4 regions of the Sinorhizobium numidicum genome follow, and region 1 is predicted to be linked to each of the others. Evidence: predicted binding sites of a transcription regulator. Region 1 holds the regulator's gene; each other region holds the start of a gene.
What was found. Region 1 encodes LexA, which represses DNA repair genes until DNA is damaged. Its sites were predicted from a motif close to TGTTCNNNNTGTGTTCNG; they were not measured.
Positions count from the first base shown of each region.

Region 2: the regulator LexA is predicted to act here: its motif matches at 2,935-2,952, upstream of PYH37_RS28695 (helicase-related protein).
Region 3: the regulator LexA is predicted to act here: its motif matches at 4,399-4,416, upstream of PYH37_RS15245 (PA0069 family radical SAM protein).
Region 4: the regulator LexA is predicted to act here: its motif matches at 1,544-1,561, upstream of PYH37_RS23070 (ATP-dependent helicase).

Region 1 covers NZ_CP120368.1:1,870,073-1,877,391, reverse strand. Annotated here, with positions in the region: gene PYH37_RS20245 (septal ring lytic transglycosylase RlpA family protein) at 1-47, opposite strand, end outside; gene PYH37_RS20240 (hypothetical protein) at 427-1,275, shown strand; tRNA gene PYH37_RS20235 (tRNA-Ser) at 1,414-1,503, shown strand; gene lexA (transcriptional repressor LexA) at 2,616-3,332, shown strand; tRNA gene PYH37_RS20220 (tRNA-Cys) at 3,645-3,718, opposite strand; gene PYH37_RS20215 (c-type cytochrome) at 3,965-4,492, opposite strand; gene PYH37_RS20210 (hypothetical protein) at 4,980-5,276, opposite strand; tRNA gene PYH37_RS20205 (tRNA-Asn) at 5,415-5,489, shown strand; gene PYH37_RS20200 (SMR family transporter) at 5,571-5,927, shown strand; gene PYH37_RS20195 (SMR family transporter) at 5,914-6,240, shown strand; gene PYH37_RS20190 (SDR family NAD(P)-dependent oxidoreductase) at 6,228-7,067, opposite strand.
Region 2 covers NZ_CP120368.1:3,637,634-3,644,952, reverse strand. Annotated here, with positions in the region: gene phaR (polyhydroxyalkanoate synthesis repressor PhaR) at 1-72, opposite strand, end outside; gene PYH37_RS28705 (acetyl-CoA C-acetyltransferase) at 296-1,477, shown strand; gene phbB (beta-ketoacyl-ACP reductase) at 1,711-2,436, shown strand; gene PYH37_RS28695 (helicase-related protein) at 3,116-6,094, shown strand; gene PYH37_RS28690 (RNA-binding S4 domain-containing protein) at 6,103-6,507, shown strand; gene fdxA (ferredoxin FdxA) at 7,031-7,319, shown strand, end outside.
Region 3 covers NZ_CP120368.1:870,578-877,896, reverse strand. Annotated here, with positions in the region: gene PYH37_RS15270 (polyprenyl synthetase family protein) at 1-31, shown strand, start outside; gene PYH37_RS15265 (tetratricopeptide repeat protein) at 192-2,024, shown strand; gene PYH37_RS15260 (4-(cytidine 5'-diphospho)-2-C-methyl-D-erythritol kinase) at 2,032-2,943, shown strand; gene moaB (molybdenum cofactor biosynthesis protein B) at 2,949-3,491, shown strand; gene PYH37_RS15250 (glycosyltransferase family protein) at 3,763-4,296, opposite strand; gene PYH37_RS15245 (PA0069 family radical SAM protein) at 4,484-5,641, shown strand; gene PYH37_RS15240 (ribonuclease HII) at 5,878-6,528, shown strand; gene PYH37_RS15235 (F0F1 ATP synthase subunit B) at 6,773-7,258, opposite strand; gene PYH37_RS15230 (F0F1 ATP synthase subunit B) at 7,272-7,319, opposite strand, start outside.
Region 4 covers NZ_CP120368.1:2,460,383-2,467,701, forward strand. Annotated here, with positions in the region: gene PYH37_RS23060 (cyclase family protein) at 72-893, shown strand; gene PYH37_RS23065 (carboxymuconolactone decarboxylase family protein) at 1,066-1,476, shown strand; gene PYH37_RS23070 (ATP-dependent helicase) at 1,604-4,174, shown strand; gene PYH37_RS23075 (GNAT family N-acetyltransferase) at 4,331-4,792, opposite strand; gene PYH37_RS23080 (cysteine hydrolase family protein) at 4,861-5,490, opposite strand; gene PYH37_RS23085 (phosphoribosyltransferase) at 5,577-6,257, opposite strand; gene PYH37_RS23090 (GGDEF domain-containing protein) at 6,543-7,319, shown strand, end outside.

The DNA.
Region 1 (7,319 bases):
AGACGTAATCCCCTCACAAGATATGCCGCATTTCTACTGGATGTCATCTGTCCCACAAGGTGATTCGCAAAGCCGTACCCGAAACATTCCGCTCTAGCCCCCGCGGAAATCTCGGCGTCTCGAAACGAGACAGTCGGCTAATCATGACAACAACAAGGCGAAATTGCGAACCAAGAGACGAAGGTGTGCCTGAAACCTCGCCTTATGGTTTACGAAAGGTAAAGGCAAGGCAGCCGCACAAAGCCTGGCGATGAAGGTGGCGGCGCGGTGTGCGCCTCACCATTGCGGTCCTGCGGCGGTCCGCCAGGGGGTCGCCTATAAAGGCATGAGCGCGGCTTTAGGTCATTTGCCGCCTCGCCCTTCCCTCGCCGGAAAGCGGCCTTATGTGACGTTTTCTTGGCAGTTTTGTTACAGAGGGAAGACACCTTGGCACAGATCACGCAGGAAAGAGGCCGCCATGCCGAAACCGCAAGTGAAGCCGCGGCCATTGCTTTGGCGGATCCGCGGCTGGCCCGGTCGACCGACCAATCCCGGCTGCTGGTCTGCGCGTTGGCCGCAATAGGGTTCTGCACCCTTGCTGCTGCCTCCGCGGCGGTTCTCGTTCCGCACGTCCGTCCCCTGCTCCTGCAGGAGGACGGCATCATCGAGATGGCGAGCGTCGTGTGCCTGGCGATAGCCGCGTTCGGAGCGGGAGCGGCATCGGCAATATGGGGCTTGCGCACGCCGCTCGTAGTGGCAGGGCTGATCGGACTCGCCGAGTTATTGGACGAAACCAGCTTCGGCTCCAGGGTTTTCGGATTTGAGCCACCGGAGCTCTATGGCGGCGGCGAATTGGACGGTTTCCACGACCTGTTGATACTGGCTTACCGGTTGTTGAACGGCATCAGCTCGATCCTCGCCTGGCTGTGGGTGGGGCTGATGCTTGCCGTGTCTGCGGGCGCGATGCTGTTTGCCGCCAGGCAGTTGGGGAACGGGCTGAGGGGCGCAGGCTCGTGGTTGACGGATCACATCCTCATCTTTCTCCACATAGGATTCATCGGCCTCGCGCAGGTCATCGACGTCGCCACCGACTCCAGGGCTCTTTCAGCCGTAGAGGAAATGCTCGAGTTAAACGCCGCCTTCGCACTCGTTTTCTACGTCGCGCAGCAGGCCCACAATTCGTGGTCCGGCAAGTCCACAGCCATGGCCTCATACGCCACCGCCAAGATGACGCCGAAGGCGCACGGGAGCAAAGCAACCACAGATCATGGTCGACCGGAGCGCCGTCTGCGGTAGGCAAATACCGAGTCGGTCCTCGACAAGACGGTACGACAGGCGCGCCGGCCACCCGTTTATTGCGCGTCAAGAAAATCGCGCGGCCTCGCCGGTTAAAACTTGCAAACGTGGCTCGCTTCGCGCAATAACGCGCTGCCCGGAGGAGTGGCCGAGCGGTTTAAGGCACCGGTCTTGAAAACCGGCGTGCGCGAAAGCGTACCGTGGGTTCGAATCCCACCTCCTCCGCCATTGGCTTTTAACTGTTTGACTCCATGCCATTTATTCTTCCGATCGATAGAGACGCGAAGGTCGGACAGGAATAGCTTCGTCTCGATATCCGACACGCGCCCCGACCCTCGCGGTGCGCTTGCCAAGGAAGATGATCTGAGGGAAAGTTACAGTCTGGCCCTTGAGGCCTGGGCAACTAGGTGGCGAAAAACCATGCCTGTTAAATTTCTGATGGCAGCCGCGGCAATTGCACTTTTCACACTCTCTGGATGTGCAAGCACTGGAGCAGGCAACACGACATACACTCAATGGTACGGACCATATCCTGAACCCGATTTCGACGTTCTGACCCCGGGCGGTCTGCGCTTGGCCTACTAGGATCGGAACTCGATCAGGCGACATGCAATGGGGCGGCATCGAGCCGCACGTGACGTGCGGTACTCCGGCGGAACGTCTGCAAACTATAAGCGTAGGGGTCGCCGGAGCTTGCGGGCGATCATGCTGCGCGAGTGCCGCGCCCGACGCTTTCTGGCGCCTGACCAACAACCGCGGGAATGCTCACTGTACAGGGTAAGCCCGGGCCACTTCCACAGGAACATTTGCGACTGCAGGGGGTTCAGCATCACACCGAAAGGAGGTTGATGATGGCGTCCTATGCAGTACCTGATCCGATCGGCCCTGGGCCAGGGCCAGGAGTTATCCCTCCGAACCCTGTGCCTCCGCTCGAGGTGCCCGATCCCCCGACCAAAGAACCACAGCCTGACAAGCTTCCCGAAGAGGAACCCGGCAAGAAACCTGACGAAAAGGAAGAACCACCTCACGCCGAGCCCAAACGGTCTTGATACGAATATTTCCCTGGGCCTTCGGATCCACGTCACCAGCACCGGTATTGCGCGCAGGCGCTTAGAACGAGCCGGGTAACCGTTGTTTTCGGCCGCAGCCAATATGACCATTCCTCGCCGCCGGCCCCGAGGCTTCCGGTAATGGTCCGTCGGTATGCTGCCCAAACCACTCCACTGACCTCGAAACTTAAATAGTCGGCGAAATTCACGGAATTTTAGGTACTTGCGGAACACATATGGAACAGATAGTGTCTGTTCTTGATTTGTTTCGCGATTCTGGAGTGACGCGCCATGCTGACCCGCAAGCAACAGGAATTGCTTCTTTTCATTCATGAACGAATGAAGGAAACCGGGGTGCCGCCCTCCTTCGACGAGATGAAAGACGCTCTCGATCTCGCATCGAAATCCGGCATTCACCGCTTGATCACCGCGCTTGAGGAGCGCGGCTTCATTCGCCGGCTGCCCAATCGGGCCCGCGCGCTGGAGGTCATCAAGCTGCCGGAAGCCTATTCGGGAACAGCTCAACCCCGGCGTGGCTTCTCGCCTAGCGTCATCGAGGGGAGCTTAGGCAAACCGCCCGCAACGCCGCCGACGGCGAGGTCGGCACCGCCGGTAGAGACTGCATCCGTAACTGTGCCTGTGATGGGACGAATCGCAGCGGGCGTTCCGATCTCGGCAATCCAGAACAACACGCACGACATTACCGTGCCGCTTGAAATGATCGGCAGCGGCGAGCACTACGCGCTTGAAATCAAGGGCGACTCGATGATCGAGGCGGGCATCTTCGACGGTGATACGGTAATCATCCGAAACACGAGTACGGCCAATCCCGGGGACATCGTCGTTGCTCTGGTCGACGACGAGGAAGCGACTTTGAAGCGATTCCGCCGCAAGGGTGCTTCGATCGCACTCGAGGCGGCTAACCCGGCTTATGAAACACGAATATTCGGGCCGGATCGGGTCAAGATTCAGGGTAAGCTCGTCGGGCTCATCCGCCGTTATCATTAGCTTGATGGACGGCAGCACTGGTCTGACGCAACAAGATCTGCCGCTGCTCGTTGCGAGACGACGATGCTTTGACAGCCTCGTTCGGACAGAAGCCACAACCGACGCTAATGGATACTAACGCCCCGCGGCTGTCCATATTTCGTTCCAACCCCAGTCGCCGAACCGACCTTCTCCGCGGCATAAAATCAGAACTTCGTTGCTGGCTCGCCTCTGTTAAGAGCGGCGTTGCCAATTCCGCGCAACCGATTTGGCTGATCACCTCACCGCATCGGTGTTAGAAGCTTAGGTCGTTGATTTCATTAGGGGGAATCTTGGAGGCCTCGCCCGGAATTGAACCGGGGTACAAGGATTTGCAGTCCTCTGCGTCACCACTCCGCCACGAGGCCTCTCTGACTTGAATTCTCAAGTCGTGGCGCGGATTTAGAATGATTGGCTGGAAACCGCAAGAGGCAATTTCGGAAATTTGTCCTCGGTGATTTCCGATATGAGGTTTCCACAACGCTCCTGAACGAAGGCTGCCGCAGCTTGCCCTCCTCCGTCCAGGTAATCGATCTCAGGCGTCAGCACCGTCTGGTAAGACGGCGTTCTTCCGTCTCAGCCTCCGGCCGGCCTTCCCCCCGGCATGCGTAAGGCTATCTTGGCGCTGCGGCTGCGGTTTCGCCCGGCGGCAAGATCCGGAACATAAAGGTCGATACCTTCTCGTCCGGCTTGAACGGACCCGGCACCTCATGGCTGACCGGTTTCAGGCTTTGAAGGAAAGCAGCGATTGCCGCGGCGTCTTCAGCGGTGAGCTGCGCGAATGCGTGCCACGGCATGATCGGCGCGAGAATACGGCCGTCGGGCCGCTCTCCGGTCTGTATCGCAGTCACGATCTGCTCCTTGGTCCAGCTGCCAATTCCAGTCTCCTTGTCGGGCGTTATGTTGCGGCCGACAAAAACACCCTGCCCTGGAATTTCGAAACCAACATCTGAACCACCGAGAAAACGCGAGGTGTCCGGCTTTCCGAAGAAATACCCTGGTGTGTGGCAGTCGTTGCAGCCGCCGATCGTGACGAGATATTCCCCTCGCGCAATCTGCGTGTCATCGGCCTGTGCCGTGAAAGGCTGCAATCCCAAAGCAGAGGCGGCAACAAAAACGAACCGAACGGATGACGGAAACATCATTACCCTCCCTTTATATATTGGAACGCTGACGGACCGACGAGACGTCGTGCCATGGCGCGTCCTTGTCTATTTTCGTTAATAAGCGGCGCGTATCCACGCACCTAATTCAGAGTTATCTAATAGATATACTCCATACTCTTATGATCCTGAAGTGCGAGTGATGAACAGGGCGCGGAACTGCATTGCAAGGCTGTCCCGTATGTCCACTACTGCGGGCGTGCAGGCCGCAAGAATTGCGGCGGATTGGATTTCCGGATCGGCAAGTCAAGCCGAATTGGTCTGTTTCGAGCGCCGCCTGGAATGGAAATGAATGAATGGAAATCCGCCATGAGGGGCAGTGGCCGAATTGAGATGATCTACGGCAGGCCCGCTATCGACCCGGAACGCGGCATAGATCACCGCCGTCGTGCCTATCTAGCCGACGATTAGTTGCTTGGCGCCAATGTGTGTAGCTTGCGGACACAGCAACTGGATTGATCGATTCTCAGGATTTGCTGGAGGAATTCTGCGTACCGCGCCAGCGCGCCCACCACACTGCAAGTTTACGGCGTCGGCGCCGGACAAAGGGTATGTCGTGCGAAAGCACGAGCAGGCCCAAAGGAATCATCCAGAAGCCAAGAACCGGCAGGAAGCCCAGCACGCCGCCGACGATAAGGAGCGAGCCGATCAAAACCCGCACTGCCGGTGATTCCGGCAGTTTGAGGCGCCATTTGCCCAGCACGATCTCATGCGTCTGCGGATCGATGCCGAAATGTATTTTTTTTCTACCCTTCGTCATCATTCCTCTTTCACGACTGGTCCCCCAGAGTTGGGTCTTTCTCCACAGTCTCGCAACCGGTCCGGTGATTTTTTTTGAAAAAGCGCTTGGCAAATCGAGAAAGCATTTGTATTAGCAGCCTCACTTCTGCGGCGCAGATGATCCCTGGTAGCTCAGCGGTAGAGCACTCGACTGTTAATCGATAGGTCGCCGGTTCGAATCCGGCCCGGGGAGCCAGTTTCAAAGAGCCATTCGCGGCAAAGGCCCGAATGGCTCTTTTCGTTTGTCGTGTAGCAAGATCTTTCATGAAGGCTCCTCATGCGTCCTGCATGGCTTTTCCTGACACTCGCGATCGCGACCGAGGTCGCTGGCCTCACGGCGATGAGGGCGGCCCCCGGCGCATATCTCGGCCACGCGGTCATGTATGCCTCGATCGCGCTTTCCTATGTGTTCCTGTCACGGGCGGTGAAGACGATTTCGGTCGGCGTCGCCTATGCGATCTGGGAGGGGGCGGGTGTCGCCCTCATTACGCTCGTCTCGATATTCGTCTTCGGCCATGTGCTGACCGCGCGCGAGGTGGTCGGCCTGTCGATGGCGGTTGCCGGAATTCTCCTCGTCAACGCCGGTGAAAGCGGCGAAGAGGAAACGGAGGAAGCAACCGGTGACCCCCTCTAATCTCCATTTCGCCCTTGCGGTTCTGGCCGGCCTCGTCGATGTCGCCGCAAACCTCGCTTCCACTAAATCGAACGGCTTTGCCCACCGCGGTTGGGGCGCTCTCTCGATTGTGCTCGTGCTTGCCGCTTTCGCGCTGCTCGCGGAAGCGGTCAGAGGCATGGAGCTTGCGATCGCCTATGCCGTGCTCGGTGCCACCGGCGTCTTCGGGACGGCCATCTGCGGCCGTCTCCTTTTCGGTCAAAAGCTGAAGCCGATCGGCTGGGTCGGCCTTTCACTGGTCTTCGGCGCAGTCCTCGTCCTTCATACGGCCTGACGCGGCTGTTCGTCCGAATTGGACTGCTTCTTCGCTACGGTGGGCGGCCGCCAAGGAATGAGCCAGTTGAGAAGCGCGAAATAGGCGCCGTAGGGCAAGCACTGCAGCAACTTCACGACATAGGTGAAGCGTTTCGGAAAGGTGATCTCGAAGCGCCTGGACTTCAGCCCCGCGCATATCCAGTCCGCTGCCTTGGTAGCGCTTACCAGCGCCGGCCTCGGAAAACCGCGCCCGGCCGACCCTTGGGTATCGACGAAGCCTGGGCAGATCAGCTGAAGGCGGATGCCTATGCGATCAAGGTCGAACTTCAGGCTTTCCGCCATATTGATCAGGGCAGCCTCGGTTGCGCCGTAAGCGGCCCCCATAGGCAGTCCGCCATAGCCGGCAACCGAGGACATAATCGCGATCTGGCCATGACCTCTTGCCTTCATGTGCTCGACGACTGGCACGAGGCAATTGACGACGCCATGCAGATTAACGGCGAAACTCTTGTCGAAAGCTTCACGATGCAGGTCGTCGCCGCGAACCGGAATGACCACACCGGCATTGAGGATGGCGAGCGCCACCCGTCCATGCTCGTACTCGATTGCCGCCAGCAGCCGCTCCATGTCACGCGGATCGCTGACATCCCCATCGAGAACGATGATTTTGCCGGCGCCGGTTGCTTCATGTTGAAGCGCCACCAGCTTGTCATGGCTGCGCGCGGTAACGACGACCGAATACCCCTCCTCTACCAGCCGGAGCGCCACGGCGCGCCCGATGCCGGAACTCGCACCGGTTATCCACGCCAATCCATGCTCGGGTCGGGCTATGAAAGCAGTTGTCATTTCGTCCTCCGCATTCATCGGGAAGAGTTCCTCTTCCGCAAAAGGCCGGCATCTACTCCCCTGCCGAAACCTGTTGTCTCTCCCATGGCAAATGCGGGCCCGCACCATCCGCTTTCCCGCCGTCGGTCTGGCGACGGGGACGATTTTTGTCCGGGACAGGAAAGCTGCGAAACGCTATTTCTTGCCTGCTGAACACGCTGAGCCGAAAACACGCCAATATTTCGGCGATCCTTCCCATAAACCAAATGTTTA
Region 2 (7,319 bases), 1.8 Mb from region 1:
GCTGGTGCCGGTATTGTAGAGGCGCCGGTTCGCATATTTCTTGATAACGATCTGGCCTTCATTCTTCGCCATCAGGGTCTCCTCTTCCCCATCGTCCCGTCTTTATTGTGTTTTTCAGAGTATCCGCAAAAGAGCGCCGCTGACAATCTCTTTGTGCAATGCGGCGACGCAGGTGCGAAACATGGCGGGTTGGGCAACGTGAAGCTTTTGTAGCGGGGCATCAAGACGTTTGACTCGCGCCCAAGGCTTTGCCAGTCTGCTTGCATCAGGCAAAGGAAATAAGAGGAAACGTCCCATGAGCAGTCCCTCCATAGTCATCGCCAGCGCCGCCCGCACCGCCGTGGGGTCCTTCAACGGGGCCTTCGGCACCACGCCTGCGCACGAGTTGGGCGCCAGTGCCATTAAGGCGGTGCTTGAACGGGCGGGCGTTGAGGCAGGAGAAGTGGACGAGGTGATCCTCGGCCAGGTCCTTCCGGCGGGCGAGGGGCAGAACCCGGCGCGGCAGGCGGCGATGAAGGCCGGTGTTCCGCAGGAAAAGACCGCCTGGGGCATGAACCAGCTCTGCGGTTCGGGACTGCGCGCGGTGGCGCTCGGCATGCAGCAGATCGCAACGGGTGACGCGGATATCATCGTCGCCGGCGGCATGGAATCGATGTCGATGGCGCCCCATTGCGCGCATCTTCGCGGCGGCGTGAAGATGGGCGACTTCAAGATGGTCGACACGATGATCAAGGACGGGCTCATCGACGCCTTTTACGGCTATCACATGGGCATCACCGCTGAAAACGTCGCACGCAAGTGGCAGTTGACGCGTGAGGAGCAGGACGAATTCGCGCTTGCCTCGCAGAACAAGGCGGAGGCCGCGCAGAAGGCCGGCCGGTTCGCCGACGAAATCGTGCCCTTTGTCGTAAAGACCCGCAAAGGCGACGTGACCGTCGATCAGGACGAATATATCCGCCATGGTGCCACGCTCGATTCCATGATGAAGCTCCGGCCTGCCTTCGACAAGGAAGGAACCGTGACTGCAGCCAATGCGTCCGGCCTCAATGATGGCGCGGCCGCCACGCTTTTGATGACGGAAGCAGAGGCGGCCAAGCGCGGCATTCAGCCGCTTGCCCGGATCGTCTCCTGGGCGACAGCGGGCGTCGACCCGCAAATCATGGGAACGGGACCCATTCCCGCGTCGCGAAAGGCGCTGGAGAAGGCCGGCTGGTCCGTCGGTGACGTGGAACTCGTTGAGGCCAATGAAGCCTTCGCGGCGCAGGCCTGTGCCGTCAACAAGGATCTCGGCTGGGACCCGGCGATCGTCAACGTTAACGGCGGAGCGATCGCCATTGGTCATCCGATCGGCGCCTCCGGCGCCCGCGTTCTCAATACTCTGCTCTTCGAGATGAAGCGGCGCGGCATCTCCAAGGGGCTTGCGACGCTTTGCATCGGCGGCGGCATGGGCATCGCAATGTGCGTCGAGCGCATGTAGACCGCAGTCGGCGTGCAGTTTGCCGGTCTGCTGGCCGTCTTTTTACATTGGGTCCCCGCCAGCCTTGGTCGCAGCGGCGATCCGCAGCGCGCCGGACCGGAGGCGGCGTGACTCCTCGGGCGGACCCAGCTTGAAGAGAAATTGTGCACCATTTCGGAGTGCCAAAGCGGCGGGCCTGAAAGGACGTGGCACTCTAAACCTTTGTGAAATTGAGTTAACCAGTGGAGGCGAGCATGAGCAGGGTAGCATTGGTTACGGGCGGGTCCCGCGGTATCGGCGCAGCAATTTCGGTGGCCTTGAAGGCGGCTGGATACAAAGTCGCCGCAAACTATGCGGGCAACGAAGAAAAGGCGCAGGCTTTCCGGGAGGACAGCGGCATCCCCGTCTATAAATGGGATGTCTCCAATTACCAGGCCTGTGCCGAGGGTATCGCCAAGGTGGAGGCGGATCTCGGACCGATCGACGTTCTCGTCAACAATGCCGGCATTACCCGGGACGCGATGTTTCATAAGATGACGCCGGAACAATGGGGGGAAGTGATTAGCACCAACCTTACCGGCCTCTTCAACATGACGCATCCGTTGTGGCCGGGCATGCGCGACCGCGGCTTCGGCCGCGTCATCAACATATCCTCGATCAACGGCCAGAAGGGCCAGATGGGTCAGGTGAACTATTCCGCCGCCAAAGCTGGGGACCTTGGTTTCACCAAGGCACTGGCACAGGAGGGGGCGGCAAAAGGCGTCACCGTCAACGCTATCTGCCCGGGCTACATCGGTACGGAGATGGTGCGCGCAGTGCCGGAAAAGGTGCTGAACGAGAGGATCATCCCGCAAATCCCCGTCGGCCGCCTTGGCGAGCCGGAGGAAGTGGCGCGATGCGTCGTGTTCCTTGCCTCCGATGACGCCGGCTTCATCACCGGCTCTACGATCTCGGCGAATGGCGGCCAATTCTTCGTCTGATCGCACTTCAACCCGGGCCAGCAGTTCCGGCGCCCCTAGTGGCGCCGGATTCGTTTCGAGGCGGGGCGCTATCGGTCAACACAACTGGGGCGGTCCTGTTGTACCCGGATTCGAAAAAAATTCCTCGGTGATTCTATCCGTTGCGAAGCACCAGCCCTACTACATGTTGTGGTGAACAAAACAGGAAGTTGATCTGTCGGCGATTCGTCGCCGATTCGTTCTGGCTTTGACCAAGAAGTTACCACGGCGATTCTTATTTCTGGATTGAGCGAATCCGCAAGCGAATCGCGGTTAAAATTTTCCAGACATTCCAGAGTCTTGGATTCCGAATCCTTTGGGTCGCTCAACCGTCCGGCGATGAAGACGGACGTCTTCCGTGGGCCTTCAAAGGACCTTATCGGAGTTGATTCAGCATATGGTGCAAAACAGGCTATTGAAATCTATATGTAGCCGTGAACATACAGTGAATCGATGAGAGTCAGCGATTCGTCGCCGATTCGTTCCACCGCTGTTCCGCGTGCTAATATGGGAGCTGGACCGAAGCTCCTAGATATGGCGCACAGCGTCATGCGCTTTTTAATTGTCCGCGCCCCTTGCGTTTGCTCCGGCGCGTGGGCATCTGTTCCCCGCTGGAGCGCGAAGGCGTGCCGGCTCGTTGAGAATGCCCGGGATCGATGACGTGTCCTTTCAATCCATGATCCTCAGTGGCCGCGGCGTGACTGCGGTGCTCGGACCCACCAATACCGGCAAGACGCATTACGCGATCGAGCGTATGGTCGCACATGACAGCGGCGTCATCGGGCTGCCGTTGCGGCTTCTCGCGCGCGAAGTCTATACGCGTCTTGTCGAGAAGGTCGGACACCATAACGTCGCCCTGATCACCGGCGAGGAAAAGATCGCGCCGCATCGGGCGCGCTATTCGGTCTGCACGGTCGAGGCGATGCCGCGCGAGACGACGGCGTCCTTCGTGGCGATCGACGAAGTGCAGCTTGCCGGCGACCTGGAGCGCGGCCATATCTTCACCGATAGGCTGCTGCACCTGCGCGGGCGAGGCGAAACGCTGCTGCTCGGAGCGGCCACTATGCGCCCCATTCTCGAGCATCTCCTTCCCGGCATCACCGTCGTCGAGCGGCCGCGCATGTCGCAGCTGCTCTATGCCGGGTCCAAGAAGATCACCCGCCTGCCGCATCGCGCGGCGATCGTCGCCTTTTCGGCTGACGAGGTCTATGCCATCGCCGAACTTATCCGTCGGCAACGCGGCGGCGCCGCGGTTGTGCTGGGCGCCCTCTCGCCGCGCACCCGCAACGCCCAGGTCGGGCTTTATCAGGAGGGAGACGTAGAGTACTTGGTGGCGACCGATGCCATCGGCATGGGCCTCAACCTCGACGTCGATCATGTCGCCTTCGCGCAGGACCGCAAGTTCGACGGTTACCAGTATCGCAACTTGAACCCTGCCGAACTCGCCCAGATCGCTGGACGCGCCGGGCGCCATGTCCGCGACGGCACCTTCGGGGTGACGGGGCGCGTCGATCCCTTCGACAGCGAGCTTGTGCACCGGATCGAGTCGCACGAGTTCGATTCCGTCAGGGTGCTGCAATGGCGCTCGAAGGCACTCGACTATTCGTCGCTGAAGGAGCTGAAGAAGAGCCTCGAGGCGGCGCCGGCCGTTTCTGGCCTGGCGCGCGCCCTTCCGGCCGTCGATCAGCAGGCGCTGGAGTATCTGGCGCGCTATCCGGAAGTCGCGGATGTCGCTACTACTTCCGAGCGAGTGGAAAAGCTCTGGGAGGCTTGCGCCCTACCGGACTATCGCCGTATTACACCGGTGCAGCACGCCGACCTGATCTCGACCATCTATGCGGATCTCATCCGCTGCGGCACGGTCAATGAGGATTTCATGGCCGAACAGGTTCGCCGCGCCGACCACACGGACGGGGAGATCGACACACTTTCGGCGCGAATTGCGCAGATCAGGACCTGGACCTATGTGTCCAACCGGCCCGGATGGCTTGCCGATCCGACACACTGGCAAGAAAAGACGCGGGAAATCGAAGATCGATTGTCCGACGCGTTACATGAAAGGTTGACGAAACGCTTTGTTGATCGCAGGACATCTGTGCTCATGAAGCGCCTGAGAGAGAATGCGATGCTGGAAGCAGAAATCAGTGTGAATGGTGATGTCTTCGTCGAGGGACACCATGTAGGTCAACTTTCCGGTTTCCGGTTTACGTTGGCGGCCGGTGGCGAGGGGTCGGATGCGAAAGCCGTTCAGGGCGCCGCCCAGAAGGCGCTTGCGCTGGAATTCGAGGCGCGTGCTGCCCGTCTGCATGCGGCCGGCAATGGCGATCTGGCGCTGGCGTCGGACGGCCTCGTTCGCTGGCTCGGCGATCCGGTGGCACGGCTTGCCGCAAGCGACCACGTCATGCGCCCGCGCGTCATCCTGCTGGCCGACGAGCAGCTCCAGGCCAATGCCCGCGAGCATGTGCTGGCGCGGATCGAGCGCTTTGTGAACCATCACATCAGCACGGTGCTGAAGCCGCTCGACGATATTTCCCGAGCGGAGGATCTCGAGGGTCTCGCCAAGGGCCTCGCCTTTCAGCTCGTCGAGAATCTCGGTGTGCTGTTCCGCCGCGATGTCGCCGACGAGGTGAAGTCGCTGGACCAGGACGGCCGCGCCTCGATCCGCAAATACGGTGTCCGTTTCGGCGCCTACCACATCTTTCTTCCTGCGCTGCTGAAGCCGGCGCCGGCGGAGCTGATCACACTGCTCTGGGCGCTGAAGAATGACGGCCTCGACAAGCCCGGTTACGGCGAACTCATTCCGATGCTCGCTGCCGGTCGCACCTCCGTCGTCACCGATCCTTCCTTTGAGCGTACTTTCTACAAGCTTGCGGGGTTCCGCTACCTTGGCAAGCGTGCGGTTCGGATCGACATTCTCGAGCGGCTCGCCGATCTCATCCGCCCGCTTTTGCAGTGGAAGCCGGGCACGACACCGCGCCCGGAGGGGGCCTATGACGGCCGCCGCTTCATGACGACGACGGCGATGCTGTCCATCCTTGGCGCAACGCCGGACGATATGGAGGAGATTCTCAAGGGTCTCGGTTATCGCTCCGACAGCGTCACGGCCGAGGAGGCAGCGGCATTCCTCGCGAACCAAGGCGGCGAGCCGACCGAGGCGGATACATCCACCGAAGCACCTGTCGAGCATGGCGAGGCGGATGCCGGCAGCGAAGCCGAAGCGGCCGACGCCGATCATGCGGCGGCGGCGCAGGCACCGGTGGTGGAGGCCAGCAGCGACGAGGCTCCCGCGCAGGCGGAAGAACCCGTCGAGGCCAAGCCCGTTCTTCTTTGGCGCCCGGGTACGCGCCAGGACAACCAGCGCCAGAGCGGCCGTCATCACGGCGATCAGCGCCGGGGCGGCCAGCGTCACGGTCAGGCCGATGGCAGGGAAGGCGGCCGCAAGGACGGCGCGCCCGCGCGCGGCAAAGCGCAGGACGGAAAATCCGGCGGCCAGCGCAAGGATCGTCCCGACCGACATGAGCGGGGCGGAAAGCCGGCAGGCGTGAAATTCGAAGGACGTCCGCCGCGCAAGGAAAAACCGTTGGATCCGGATTCGCCCTTCGCTAAACTCGCCGCTCTCAAGGAGCAGCTAAAGAAATAGGCGCGCCCATGGAGAAACAGCCAGCGTCCGTGCCCCTACTGCGTCAGCGGCTCGACAAATGGCTGTTCTTCGCGCGGCTGATCAAATCGCGCTCGCTCGCCCAAAAGGCGATCGAGGCAGGCCATGTGGCCGTCAATGGCGAGCGGGCCATGCAATCATCCGTGCAGATCAAGGCGGGCGACACCCTGGAATTGTCGCTCGAACGACGTGATCTTGTCCTGCGGGTGCTGCTGCCGGGATCTCGGCGAGGCCCCTATGAAGAGGCTCGCCTGCTTTACGAGGACCTGACGCCGTCAGCGCCGGCGGAGAGCCGCACGGCCTTCGAGCAGGCGACGCGCGAGCGCGGCGCGGGGCGTCCGACGAAACGGGAGCGTCGCGAAACCGACCGTCTAAAACCCGATTCAGATGAATAGAGTAACCTTGGTCGAGAGCCGCAACGCACGGCGTGCTCTACTGCATGGTTCCTTAAATCGGAACCGATTTAAGGATAAAACCATGCAGCAATCAAAGTGTTACAGCGATCTGGTGCATCTGAAAAGACGCACGGCGCTGTAGCGCCGGCGCCTATTCGGACGGGCAAGGGGTTGCGGCCTCACCAGCAGCGCTTCGAATCCGGCGAGGGACAGGAAAAGTGCAGACGGTCTTTCGCCTCGCTTGCGTCTCTTTCCATCCTGAAATCGATGACGTTCGGGATTTTGGATCGCTTCCATTCAAGACCGCCCGCAACCCTGGAAAACTCTGCTCCGTTCGCGACAAATCGCGCATGGTTTATCCTTGCAATGGCGGTCTAAAGCCTTTACCTGACAAGCGACGTTGGGTGGCATTCGGGCCTGCTTCGGCAGCTATGCGCGCCGGACATTCCTAGCATGCGCGGACGATGAACATCACCGTTGATTGCCGTCTGCCATCAAATGTGAGCATTGGCTGGAGTACCTCATGACGTATGTCGTGACCGACAACTGCATTCGCTGCAAGTATACGGACTGTGTGGAAGTCTGCCCGGTGGACTGCTTCTATGAAGGGGAGAACTTCCTCGTCATCCACCCCGATGAGTGCATTGACTGCGGCGTATGCGAGCCGGAGTGTCCCGCCGGGGCGATCAAGCCGGATACCGAGCCGGGCCTTGATATGTGGTTGAAATTGAATGCGGAATTTGCCACTCAGTGGCCCAATATCACGGTCAAGCGGGATCCCCTGCCTGAGGCCAAGGAGATGGATGGCATCG
Region 3 (7,319 bases), 1.0 Mb from region 1:
GATCGATTTCTGCATTGATCGCGTGAGCTGAACGCCGGACCGCGGATTGATACTCCCCGGAGGAATTTCTTGCCGCGTTGCGCCAAAAAAGCCATTCTATTCTTCAAGACTTGTGTCCGGCAACTTCCGATGATTCCGGAACAACCAGCGATGGAACGGCGGGCCGGACCACTGGCAATGAAAGGTTTGATATGCGGCAAAATACACTCCTTCGCCTCCTCAGCGGCGCGGCAATGCTGGTCCTTGCATCGGTGACCGGCGGCCTGCAGGCCTTCGCTGAAGAAAAGGCGGCTGTCGAGAACGCCGAGCCTTTCGACATAGGTTCCGTGAACACTTTTGCCGGCGCATTCCTTGCTGCTCGGACGGCCGATGTGGATCGTGACTTCGCAACGGCAACGGCGCTCTATCGGACTGCATTGCGGTTCGAGCCGAATAACAACGACGTCAAGCAGCGGCTGATGATCACGTTGCTGATGAGCGGCAAGTTTGACGAAGGCGCCAAGATCGCGGAGGAACTGAAAGCCGATCCGGCCGTCGAGAGGATCACCACGGTGGTCCGCGCGATCGAAGCGATCCGCAAGCGCGAATACCGCAGCGCCCAAAAGCTGCTCAAGTATGAAGGTCCAAACGATCTCGACCGGCTGATGAACAGTCTTCTGTCCGCCTGGGCGAAGTTCGGTCAAGGCAGGCCGAAGGAGGCCTTGGCGCAGATCAAGGCGCTCGAGGGGCCGGAATGGTTCCGCGTGTTCAAGAATTATCATGCCGGAGCGATCGCGCTTGCAGCCGGCGACAAGGCCACCGCGCGCGCCAGACTGAACGACGCCATTTTGGACCGCGAGGGCGGCAGCGCCGCCCCGGACACGTTCATGCGCTCCGTCGAGGCGCTGGCGCGTTTCGAAGCCCGCGAGGGCAACAGGCAGAAGGCGCTGGACACGATTTCGGTCGGCGAAGGCCTGGTCAACAACTATACGCCGCTGGAAGCGCTAAGAAAGAGCATCGAAGAAGGCAAACCGCAAGAGCAGCAGGTGCGCACCGCCGTGCAGGGCGCCGCCGCCGTACTTTTCTCCATCGGCGGCGCACTCAACCGCGAGGGCGCGGAAGACATTGTGTCGCTTTATTTGCAAACGGCGCGCCGGCTTGATCCGGAAAGCGCGGACATTCTCGTCATGCTTGGCGGCATTGCGGAAACCCTGAAGAAGCCCGACGAGGCAATCGCTCTCTACAAGAGCGTTCCGGAAGACTCGCCGATGCGCCGCCTCTCGGAACTTCAACTCGGCCTCAGCCTCGCCAGCATCGGCAAGGTCGACGAGGCGAAGAAGCATCTGAAGGCACTGATCGACGTCGATCCGAAGAATATCCGCAATTATCTCGCCTATGGCAGCGTGCTCTCCGACGCCAAGGACTACAAGGAGATGGGCGACGTTTATGATCGGGCGGTGGCAGCGATCGGCCCCGTGCCGAAACGCAGCGATTGGACGGTGTTCTTCCAGCGCGGCATCGCCTATGAACGGCAGAAGATGTGGGATAAGGCAGAGCCGAATTTCCGCAAGGCGCTGGAGCTCAATCCGGACCAGCCGCAGGTTCTGAACTATCTCGGCTATTCCTGGGTCGACATGAACAAGAACCTCGAAGAGGGCCTCGACATGATCCGTAAGGCTGTCGAGCTCAAGCCCGACGACGGCTACATCGTCGATTCGCTCGGATGGGCCTATTTCCGAATGAACCGCTTCGACGAGGCGGTCAGGGAGCTGGAGCGCGCCGCCGAACTTTTGGCCGGCGATGCGACGATCAACGATCACCTGGGCGACGCCTACTGGCGGGTCGGCCGCAAGCTCGAAGCGGTGTTCCAGTGGAACCAAACTTTGGAACTCAAGCCCGAGGAAGCGGAAATTCCGAAGATCAAGGCGAAGATCGAAAACGGTCTGCCGCCGCTCAAGGAACGGGTTCCGGCCGCGGCGGACGCCAAGGACAAGCTGCCGAAGAAGGCTGGTCCCGCGACTGCGACGCCGGGCAAAAAGTCCTGATAACAATATGCAGGCAGAGGGAATTCCGGGTTTCGCATTGACCTATGCGGCGCCCGCCAAGATCAATCTGGCGCTGCATGTCGTCGGACAACGTGCCGACGGCCATCATCTTCTCGAAAGCCTGGTCACTTTTACCGATTTCGGTGACCGGATCGGTCTGGCACCCGCTGATATCGACCGTTTTACCGTTTCGGGCCGCTTTTCACAGGATTTGCCGCTTTCTGCGGATGACAGGCGCGGCAACCTCGTTCTTCGCGCCCGCGACCTGCTGCGCCGGGGGCTGACGGCGGAGGGCCGTGCGACAAGCCCCGTCCATCTCCACCTCGAAAAAAACCTGCCTATCGCATCGGGCGTCGGCGGCGGCTCGGCGGATGCGGCCGCGACGCTTCGTGGGCTATTGACCTTCTGGGGTGCATCAATGACGCCGGCGAGGCTCAAGAGCCTCGCCCTCGAGCTCGGAGCCGACGTACCGATGTGCCTCGACGGCGGACCGCTGCTTGCAAAGGGCATCGGCGAGGAGACTACCCCCATTCCGCGCCTTCCATCCTTTCCAATCATCCTTGTCAATCCGCGCGTCGCGGTTTCGACGCCGGTGATCTTTCGGATGCTGGTCGAGAAGACGAATTCGCCGCTTGCCCTCCCGCGGAGCGCAAGAACGCGTGCGGAATGGATCGCGGCGATGGCCAACATGCGCAACGATCTGGAACCGCCTGCGCGAGCTCTTGAGCCGGTGATCGGGGATGTCTCGGGCGCATTGAAAGCCGCCGGTGCGAGGCTCGTTCGAATGTCCGGCTCAGGCGCCACTTGCTTCGGGTTATTCGACAGCGACGACGACGCAGAACGCGCCGCTGAGGGCATTTCCGCTGCTCATACGGGATGGTACGTTGTCGCCGCTCGAACGGTAGGGAAAGAAGGATAACGCCAATGCCCGGGATCAACGAAACACGTGCCTTTATTCCGGTGGGTATTGCGGTTCTTACCGTCTCCGATACGCGAACGCCGGCGGACGACAGGTCCGGCGACACGCTCGAGGCGCGGATACGCGAGGCCGGTCATCGGCTCGCAGCGCGCGCGATCGTTCCCGACGATCGGCAGAAGATTTATGATCAGGTGAAAACCTGGACGCTGGACGATGCCATCGACGTGATCATTACCACCGGCGGCACTGGTTTCACCGGCCGCGACGTGACGCCGGAAGCGCTGGAGCCGCTTTTCGAAAAGCGCATGGATGGATTTTCCGAAGTGTTTCACCGGATCTCCTATGAGAAGATCGGCACCTCGACGATCCAATCACGGGCAACCGGCGGCGTCGCCAACGCCACATTCATCTTCGTCCTGCCCGGATCGCCGGGTGCCTGCAGGGATGCCTGGGACGGAATCCTGAAGCAGCAGCTCGACTACAGGCACATGCCCTGCAACTTCGTAGAGATCATGCCGCGGCTGGACGAACATCTGAAGCGGGGCTGACGACCCACATGTTCCCTTTGGAACAGCCTTCCACAGATAAATGCTGTATGTTCCTCCTCGTCAGCCAAGCGCGAAGCGGCAGAGGCAAATCACCAGACCACTTCGAGCGAAGCGAAGACGCCTCCTTCCGGACCATCCAACCGGGGGGTCCACGTAGCTATACGACATGGTGCCCACAAAACGACGTGGAGCATCCATAGCAAAAGATTTCCCAGAAAAGTTTATTTGAGGGTCGCTTCGGGGGTGCCGCAAGGCACGCCCCATCTTGCGGTCAGGCTTGCTCGACCGATCGATTGCCTGCAGCGACCCAGGCCGGAACGAGCTCGGTGGCAAGCTTGCGCACGGCCCGACCGCTGGCGATGTCGCTCAGTCGCATGTTGGCGCGCGCGACCGCAACCGCATCCCTTTTTCGCATCAAAAAGCCGGCCTCAAGCGGTGGCGTCTTGCGTGACAGGCGTTTGAGAAACGAGCGTTTGTGCATACGCGACGGAGAAAACCGTGCCGGACTCTTGTTGAGCGATACGTATTCCGCGAGTTCATCCACCCAGCGTCCGACGGGGCGAGCGCCCGGCTCCAGCAGCATCAGCCACTCGCCGCGCGCCGAGCGAAGAATATCGCCGAGATCCCAATCGAGGCAGAAGCGGCAGCCGGCCGCATCGGCAACGCGCACCGAACCGTCGCTCGACCCGTGATCGAGGATGATGACGTCGCTGACAAGTCCCTCCACCGCGCCGGCAACAAGCGCCGAGAGCGTCTGGGCCAGCTCCGCTTCGTTATCCCGTGTCTCCATGATAATCGTCAGCATAATCGTTCCTAGCGTATTGCCCGGCCAAATGCCACAACCCTTTGGGCGGCAAGCCCCTTCGGCCATCTCTCCTTCTTCGACGTTCTGCGCCGCACCATGTTTTGTTCTTGCTTTGTTCTCGTTCCTGGGATAGGAAAATAATCAGGACGAAACGGAATCAAGTGTGCGGTTCCTGGGAGATTTTCCGATGAGCGAGCTGTCTCAACTCAAGCAAGGTGCTTTTGCGCCCGGCAATACCGCAGACATGGCCGAAGCGATCGTCAAGGGAAGTGGCGTCAGGATTGAGATCGACCGCCGCCGTGGGCGTGGCGCCGGCCTCAACATGTCGGGACGCTTCGAGCCCACAACGCGTGAAGTCTTCGATGATGGTTGGCAAAGCATCGAGGAACTGCCGCCGTTCAAGACCGAAGTTCAGGTCGAGAAGCCGAAGGCCATCATAACGCGCAATGAGTCTCCGGATATTTCCTTCGATCGTTCGATCAATCCCTATCGCGGCTGCGAGCATGGTTGCATCTATTGTTTCGCCCGACCAACCCACGCCTATATGGGGCTCTCGGCCGGTCTCGACTTCGAATCCAAGCTCTTTGCCAAGCCGGATGCGCCACGCCTGCTGGAGCGTGAACTTGCAAGGCCTGACTACAAGGTTCGTCCGATCGCGATAGGCACCAATACGGATCCCTATCAGCCGATCGAGAAGGAGTGGCGGATCATGCGCCAGATTCTCGAAATCCTGAAGGCGGCCAACCATCCGGTGATGATCGTCACGAAATCGGCCCTGGTGACGCGCGATATCGACCTTCTTGCCCCAATGGCGGAAAAAGGACTGGCGCGGGTCGGCATTTCGGTGACGACGCTCGACCGAAAACTCGCGCGGACCATGGAACCGCGGGCGTCGACGCCGGCCAAGAGGCTCGAGGCCATTCGAGCAATCTCGGAAGCAGGCATTCCGGCCGGCGTATTGGTTGCCCCGATCATTCCCGCATTGAACGACCACGAGATCGAGCGCGTCCTCGACTCAGCCAAGACGGCGGGCGCCTCGGAAGCGAGTTACGTGCTCTTGCGTCTGCCATTCGAAGTGAGCCCCCTTTTCCGGGACTGGCTCTTGAGGAACTATCCGGACCGCTACAGGCATGTCATGTCGCTCATCCGGTCCATGCGCGGCGGCAAGGACTATGACGCCGAATTCGGCAAGCGCATGAAGGGGGCAGGTCCCTATGCGTGGCAGATCGGCCGCCGCTTCGAACTCGCTGCCAAGCGACTTGGTCTCAATCTTACCCGGCGGCAATTGCGGAACGATATTTTTGTGCCTCCGCTTGGGATGGGCGTCCAACTGTCGCTGCTCTAGCGGGACGAGGAAGGCATCGGCGTTCCCCCAGGCGTCCGCTCTAATGAGCTTAATCTGATGCGTTGAGGATCAACGATACCCGGTGCAGGACTTGGACGTCCAGGAATGGTTTCATGCAAAATTCGACTCCGGTGCCCTCCCCTGCCTCTGGATGGCGCTGGTTTTCCTCCCGGTCACCGCCGCAATCGAACCGGGGGGCTTGAAGGGAATCGGGCGAATATGCGAGGGTCCCCCGCATGTCACGTCGCAAATCGCCCGATTCCCCCCTTTTTCCTCTCGAGCTGCCAGTTCCGGACTTCAGCTTCGAACTCGCCGCACGCCGAGACGGTTTTTGGCCGATCGCGGGCGCGGATGAAGCCGGACGCGGCCCGCTCGCTGGTCCGGTCGTTGCAGCCGCTGTCATTCTCGATCCCGATCTCATTCCGGCCGGACTGAACGACAGCAAGCTCTTGAGCGCGGAACAGCGCGAGGTCCTGTTCAAAGAGATCATGGCGACGGCGACGGTCTCGATCGCCTCATCCTCGGCCACGCATATCGACACCACCGATATTCTCAAGGCAAGTCTCGACGCCATGCGGCGCGCCATCGACGGCCTAGCGATCGCGGCACGTTTCGCGCTCATCGATGGCCGCGATGTTCCTCAGGGTCTTTCCTGCCATGCGAAGGCGATCGTCAAGGGCGATTCCCGATCCGCGTCGATCGCCGCCGCGTCCATCGTCGCCAAGGTTACCCGAGACCGGATGATGGCGCGCGCCGATGCCACCTTCCCCCTCTATGGTTTTGCCACGCATGTGGGCTATGCAACAGAGAAGCATCGCACTGCGATCGACAGCCACGGTCCCTGTTCCCTGCATCGCCTAACCTTTCGCCCGTTTCGGACGGCGTAACGCCGGCGCGCGAAAAGGCGCGCGTGCGATTCGCATGCAAGATAGCGGACCCAGGCCGCGGCCGCAGAACCTCATAAATTTTGCGGGAGCGTTTGCCGGGCGCAACCCGGTCGTGCCGCCTGCCGGCATGACGTCAAGGCGAGCAGGACGGCAGCCGCATATACTGCCCGGCACCAGACGTCACATCCCAATAAAAAAGCCCCGCCGAAGCGGAGCTCTCGAATTCGCAAGACCGGATCAAAACTTAAATGAGGCGGGTCTTGACCTCGCCGAGTGTCTTCTTGAAGAGCGCCTCTTGAGCGCTGGCATCGGTCTTGGTCGCCAGCACCTTCTCGGCCGCGCTGATCGCCAGGTCGACGGCAGCCGCACGCACCGCGTTGATCGCGTCGGTTTCGGCCTGCTTGATCTTCTGCTCGGAAAGCGCCGTGCGGCGCGTGACATATTCCTCGGTCTTCTGTTTGGCTTCCGCGGTCAGCATTTCGGCTTCGCGCTGCGCCGCAGCGACGATGCTGGCAGCTTCCGCTTCGGCATCCTTGCGCTTGCGCTGATATTCGGCGACCAGGCTCTGCGCCTCTTCGCGCAGGCGCTTGGCTTCCTTAAGCTCGTTGCCGATCTTGTCGGCACGCGCATCAAGCGCACTGGCAACCATGCCCGGAACCTTCAGATAGGCGATGAGGGCGAAGAAGAGGATCAGGCCGACGAGGGCGTAAAAAGTCGCATCAAGTGCCATGGTTGGTCGCTCCTCAGTTGCCTGCCGACGACTTGACCGCCGCGGCGATCTCGGTCTTGGT
Region 4 (7,319 bases), 590 kb from region 1:
TCTATTCTGCTTTCCCTCTGGCCAGCATTTCCGAACGGTTCCGACATTGAACTCATATAAGGAGAAGCACAATGTGCGATGCGTGCGTTATGGAATCGGTAAAGCAGCGGATGCTGTCGCGGCGCGGTTTCTTCCGCGCGGCCGCCGCCGGAACGGCGGGCATGGCCGTCGCCGGATTGGGCGTGGCACCGCCGGCGCTTGCCACCGGTCACAGCAGCGTCACCGACCTCACCCATGAACTTCACGAGGAGTTTCCGACTTACTTCGGTCAACAGCAGTTCTTCCGCGAACAGAAGTTCAAATATGCCGAACACAAGCTCAACCTCTACGAACTCCGGGTGAACGAGCATACCGGCACGCATGTCGATGCACCCTTGCATTTCTCGGCCGACGGCCTGTCGGTCGCCGAACTGCCCGTCGAGAAGCTCGTGGTGCCGCTCTGCGTCGTCGACATCCGCGAGAAGGCATCCGCCAACCCGGACGCGCAGGTGACGCCGGAGGACATCAAGGCATGGGTCTCCGCCAATGGCGATATTCCGGAGAATGCTTGCGTCGCCATGCTCTCCGGCTGGGCCGCCCATGTCGGCACGGACAAGTTCCGAAGCGCCGACGCCGAAGGCAAGCTGCACTTTTCGGGTTTCCACGTCGAGACTGCCAAGTTTCTGCTCGAAGAGACCAAGGCGGCCGGCATCGCCGTCGATACGCTGTCACTCGACCATGGCCCCTCGCCCGATTTCGCCACCCATAATGCCTGGCTGCCGGAGGGCCGTTGGGGCCTGGAGGCCGCCGCCAATCTCGACAAGCTGCCGGCGAAAGGCGCCACTCTGGTTCTCGGCGCGCCAAAACACCGCGGCGGCACCGGCGGGCCGGCTCGCGTCTTCGCGCTGGTCTGATATCGAGATTCATTTGGGATGCGTCGTTCGGCGCATCCGGCCGGATGACCCATGCATGTTTCCTTAGATCGGAGCCGAATTTAAGGATAAAAACATGCAGCAATTCAAAGTGCTACAGCGACCTTTGTGCGTCTGAAAAGACGCATGGCGCTGCAGTTCGACAGGAGAAACGATGAGCACTGTGACCCCGCCCGGCGACCCGGAAAGCAACCCTCGCGTAAAAGCCGTGTTCAATGATATCCGCGCCACCCGGAAATCGGATTTCATCAACAACATGTGGCCTTGGCTCGCCTTCGATCCGGACCTGCTCGAACGCACCTGGCAAGAGGTCAAGGCGGTCATGGCGACGCCTTCGGCGCTCGATCCGCTGGTGAAGGAAATGCTCTATATCGCGGTTTCCGTCACCAATGGATGCGGCTATTGCATCCATTCGCACACGGCTTCCGCCAAGGCCAAAGGCATGACCGAGGCCGAGCATGCCGATCTGCTGCGCGTCATCTCGCTTGCCGCCAAGACCAACCAATTGGCCACGGCGCTACAGGTTCCGGTCGATCCCGCGTTCGACGCGACCGGCGGACCATAGGGTTTCGGAAACCACCGGCGGGAAAACGCCTGTCTTTCCACAGGCTTGTCCCGATCGGTAAAGAATCCGGAATAAAAGAAGAACATCCTTTCTGGCCTTTCGGTCCCGAATCACTACATTGGGCCGCATGAGCAAAGGTTTTGACGACATTCCCTTCTTCGACGAGGAGCCGGCGCCGCGCAAGCCCGCGCCTGCCGGCGGCGGCATCGCCGCGCGCGCCATGGCCGCCCGCGACAAGGCTCAACGGCCGGACTATCTCGCCGGCCTCAATCCGGAGCAGACGGAAGCCGTCGAAACGCTCGAAGGTCCGGTGCTCGTGCTCGCCGGCGCCGGCACCGGCAAGACCCGCGTGCTGACCACCCGCATCGCCCATATTCTTTCCACCGGCCGTGCCTACCCCTCGCAGATCCTCGCCGTCACCTTCACCAACAAGGCCGCACGCGAGATGAAGGAGCGCATCGGCGTGCTCGTCGGCCATGCGGTCGAAGGCATGCCCTGGCTCGGCACCTTCCACTCGATCGGCGTCAAGCTCCTGCGCCGCCACGCCGAGCTCGTCGGGTTGAGGTCCAATTTCACCATTCTCGATACCGACGACGTCGTGCGGCTGATCAAGCAGCTCATCCAGGCCGAAGGGCTCGACGACAAGCGCTGGCCCGCCAAACAATTCGCCGGCATGATCGACACCTGGAAGAACAAGGGCCTCGATCCCTCGCAGATTCCCGAGGGCGATGCCCGCGCCTTCGCCAACGGCAAGGGCCGCGAGCTCTACGCGGCCTATCAGAACCGGCTGCTGACGCTCAACGCCTGCGACTTCGGCGATCTCCTGCTGCACCCGATCCGGATGTTCCGCGCCAATCCGGACGTCCTGAAGGACTATCACGATAAGTTCCGCTACATCCTCGTCGACGAGTACCAGGACACCAACACCGCGCAATATATGTGGCTGCGGCTGCTGGCGCAGCGGCCTCGCTCGTCAGAGCGAACTGGCGCAGGAAATCCGGGCGAATCCCGAGCCAGCGAAGGCTGGCCGGACGACGTTTCGTCCGCCCCCGCGGAGCGCAGCCGCTCAAGCGGCGACAGCGTGAGCGCAAACAAACAGCAGCAGATAAACATCTGCTGCGTCGGCGACGACGATCAGTCGATCTATGGCTGGCGCGGCGCCGAGGTGGACAACATTCTCCGTTTCGAGAAGGACTTCCCCGGCGCCAAGGTCATAAAACTCGAGCGCAACTATCGCTCGACCGAGCACATCCTCGGCACCGCCGCCCACCTGATCGCCCATAACGAGGGTCGTCTCGGCAAGACGCTGTTCACCGAGCGCACCAACCCGGACGACGAGAAGGTGCATGTGCACGCCGCCTGGGACTCCGAAGAGGAAGCCCGCGCCATCGGCGAGGAGATCGAGCAGCTTCAGCGGGGCAAGCACAATCTCAACGACATGGCGATTCTGGTGCGCGCCTCGTTCCAGATGCGCGAATTCGAAGACCGTTTCGTCACGCTCGGTCTTAACTACCGCGTCATCGGCGGCCCGCGCTTCTACGAACGGCTCGAAATCCGCGATGCCATGGCCTATTTCCGCCTCGTCTGTCAGCCCGCCGACGACCTGGCCTTCGAGCGTATCGTCAACACGCCGAAGCGGGGTTTGGGCGACACCACGGTTCGCACCCTGCACGACTATGCCCGCGCCCGCGACATCCCCATGCTTTCCGCCGCTGCCGAAATCATCGAGACCGACGAATTGAAGCCGAAGGCGCGCAAGGCGCTCTTCGACGTCGTCACCGATTTCCGGCGCTGGCAGACGCTGCTCGAAACGACGCCGCATACGGAACTCGCCGAGCAGATCCTCGACGAGAGCGGCTACACAGCCATGTGGCAGGCCGACAAATCGGCCGAAGCGCCGGGGCGCCTGGAAAACCTGAAAGAACTCATCCGCTCGATGGAGGCGTTCGAGTCGATGCGCGGGTTTCTGGAACACGTCGCGCTCGTCATGGATGCCGAACAGAACGAGGATCTCGACGCCGTTTCGATCATGACACTGCATTCGGCCAAGGGCCTGGAATTCGACACCGTGTTCCTGCCGGGCTGGGAGGAAGGCCTCTTCCCCCATCAGCGTTCGCTCGACGAAGGCGGCCGAGCCGGCCTCGAGGAAGAGCGCCGCCTCGCCTATGTCGGCATCACCCGCGCCAAGCACCGCTGCCATATCTGGTTCGTCTCGAACCGCCGCATTCATGGGCTCTGGCAATCGACGCTGCCCTCGCGCTTCCTCGACGAACTGCCGATCGATCATGTGGAAGTGGCCGAACAGGAAGTCTCCTACGGCGGTTACGGCCGCGGCGGCTATGGCCAGTCGCGCTTCGACAAGGCCGATCCTTTCGAGAACTCCTATCAGACACCAGGCTGGAAACGCGCGCAGCAGCACCGCTCGGAGGCGACCCGCGACAATTGGGGCACCCGCTCCGGCCACGCTATCGAACGGATCGGCTACGGCGAATCAGGCCCGCGCACCCGCACCATCGACGGCGAACTGGTCGCCAAATCGACGACCGCCGAACCCTCACGCTTCAACGTCGGCGACCGCGTCTTCCACATCAAGTTCGGCAACGGCAACATCGCCGCCATCGAAGGCAACAAGCTGACGATCGATTTCGATCGCGCGGGTCAGAAGCGGGTGCTGGACGGGTTTGTGGAGCGCGTGTGATTGCAGCACGAGCCGGCGGACGATTACCGGCGGTAACGGCAGTCGCCCCCTCCCCTAAGCGGCGGAGAAAGAAAAATCAACGGCTTAGGCGAAGGCCAAACGTTAGATTTTGCAGAGAGGGGTCCATTAGCGGCCTCACATCGAGTCGCACTCCACTCAAAACATCTTTCGGTACATCACGAACCCCGACTTCTCCGCCACCTGGTCGTATAGCCGCATCGCGGTGTGGTTCGTCTCATGCGTCAGCCAATAGACCCGCGGCGAACCGGCCGACCTCGCCCGCTCATAGACACCCTCGATCAGCGCCCGGCCCACGCCCTTGCCGCGAGCGGCCTCGCTGGTGAAAAGGTCCTGGAGATAGCAGTTCGGCTGGATCGAGGTCGTGCTGCGGTGCAAAATGTAGTGCGTGAGGCCGATCAGCCGGCCGTCGCTTTCGGCGACCAGCGCATGCATCGGCTCATAGGTATCGAAGAAGCGCGACCAGGTCATCCTGGTGATGTCCGGGTCGAGCGCGGTTTCGCCCGAGCGGCCGTAGAAGGCATTGTAGCCATCCCAGAGCGGCAGCCATTGTTCATAGTCGGTGCGGCTTATCGGGCGAATGGAGAAAGCTTCGCTCATTTTTCAAATCCTGGGCTGAAAGAGATTTTTGCAAGTGTGGCGGGCGGCGAGGCGCGCGCGGGCGAAGGTTACCCCATTGCTCCGACAATTTCTTCCACCTGGCAGAGGATCGCATCGCCCATGAAGGCGATATTGTCCAGCGACCGCTCGGCCGCCTCGTGATGTCCCGGCCCGCAGGCGTCACGGAGAACGATCGGGACGAGGCCGAGGTCGGCGCCATGGCGTACGGTCGGGTCGATGCCGATCTCGGTGGCGATGCCACAGATCGCAAAGGAGGTCAGCCCAAGATCGCGCAGGATGATCGAAAGCGGCGTTCCCTCGAAGGCCGAGAAGGTGATCTTGTCGAGGATCGCTTCGCTTTCCCGCGGCGCAAGTTCGGGCACGATTTCGAAGCCGGGCGTGCCGCGCAGGAACCACGGCTTGACCGCGTCCGGATCATCAGTTCGCTGCCAGGCCATCGCCTGGCGCAGTTGGAATGCGCCCATGAGTTCGCGCGGCATCGACATGTGGCGAAGAAAAATGACCGGATAGCCGCCTTGCCGGGCAGCCTCGACGGCCTTCAGGACCTTCGCTGCGATCTCGGCTCCGTCCTTGACCTGCCGCACGATGCCGACCTGCATATCATAGACGATGAGCGCCATCCGGTCCGGACGGCAGAAATCTGCCAGGTTTTTGCCGATGTGTCGCGTAGCCGCCATTTGCCCCCTCCTCCGATTTTGGACCAACATGTGGCGCCACATGCACAAAATCAATGGCGGGAGAGGGCTCTTTCTCGCGCGAAGCGTCAGCCGAGGACGTTGCGGCCGTCGTCTCCGCTCGCGCGCTTCAGAAGCGCGACCACCTCGGCGTCCGTGGTCTGGTCGAAATCGTCATAGTAGATGCTGACCGCGTGGAAGGGCTCGGGGCTTGCAAGGCAGACGATCCGGTCGACCTCGCGGCCAAGGCTTGCGATCGCGCTCGGTGGTGCGACCGGAACGGCGAGCATCAGCGCCGCCGCGCCGGCCTGCCGCAGCGCCTGGATCGCGGCCTTGGCAGTGCCACCCGTCGCGATGCCGTCATCGACGACAATGACGTTGCGCCCCTTTGACGAAATGCGCGGTCGGTCGCCGAGGTAAAGCGCGCGGCGGCGCGCGAGTTCGAGCCGCTGCCGCTCCGTCTCCTCCTTCAGGTAGGTCTCCGGCGGGCGCACCAGACGTATCGCTTCGTCATTCAGCACAAGTTGCGGCTCATCGCTGTCAACGAGCGCGCCAAGGCCGAATTCTGCGTGTCCCGGCGCACCGATCTTGCGAACGATCAAGAGTTCGAGCGGCGCCTTGAGGATGGTCGCCACCTCGAAGGCGACCGGCACGCCGCCGCGCGGCAGCGCCATTACAAGAGGATCGGCGAAATTCTCGCGCTCGATGGCGCGGGCGAGCCGTCGGCCCGCGTCGACCCTGTCCGCAAAAGGCAGTCTTTCATGGGGCATGGCATCTACTCCGGACCACGTTGAACCGATCCAAAGTCATGAGCGTGATCCCTAAATTCGGTCAGCCGAGGAAGCGCATGGCGCGTCCTCGTTGCGATCCAGGCTCGATTTCGCTCCAGCTCGAAAACCAGCAACACCCGACCACAACCGCTTTCGTGCAGCATGATCGCTCAAATTGCAGCGAATTTCTCCGGCCTTCGTTAACGCGCCGTAGGTAGCAATTGACCTCGCATACTGGCTGGAACGCAAGCTTTCTTTTATTTTAGCACGACAGGCCGTTTCGAAATGAGCTTTTTCCCCGCGTTATCGTTGATTGCGCTGCTGGCCATGCTGCCGGTTCTTTTGGCGCTGCGGCGGTCCGCGGCTGCCGGCGCCTGGGAATTCTCGGCCGGCTGCATGCTTTCCGCAATCGCGATCGGCATGATGATGGCGGCGGATGCGTTGCGGATGCCGCTCGCCATCCTGGCCGGCTATGCAGCGCTTGTTGCGGCCTTTCCTTGCATTCTTCTGGGCCTGCGCCGGCTTCTGGCCCTATCATTCCCTCCGGCGGTGCTTTCGGCCATCGCGCTTGTGGCCGGCATAGTCGGCCTGCTTGCCGCGCTCGACGGTCCCGATGGCCTCGGCGGCCGTATCATCGTTGCCGCCGGCCTTGGCGCCGCCTTCCTCCTCGCCATCTGCCTTGCGACGCTCGACCGCTGGCAGGCTGAAAAGCCGGCGCTGAGTGCTGCCATCATCGGCTCGGCCGCCCTCGCCCTCGCTGCGCTGGTCCCCGTCCTCGGACCTTCGTCGCACGCGCCGGTGCTTTCGGGGTCACCAGCCGCAATCGCCTTTGACTTGTCGCTCGCGATGATGCGGATGCTCTTCCTGCCATCTCTCTTTTTCGCCGTCATCCTGACGATGCAGAACCGCATCATCGCCGGTCTGAGGGCCATGGTCGCACGCGACGAACTGACAGGAGCGCTGTCGCGCGGAAAACTGATCGAAGAAGGGGAGCGGATTTTCGCCGATTGTCTTGCCCGCCGCCGGCCGCTCGCCTTCCTGCTGCTCGATCTCGACTATTTC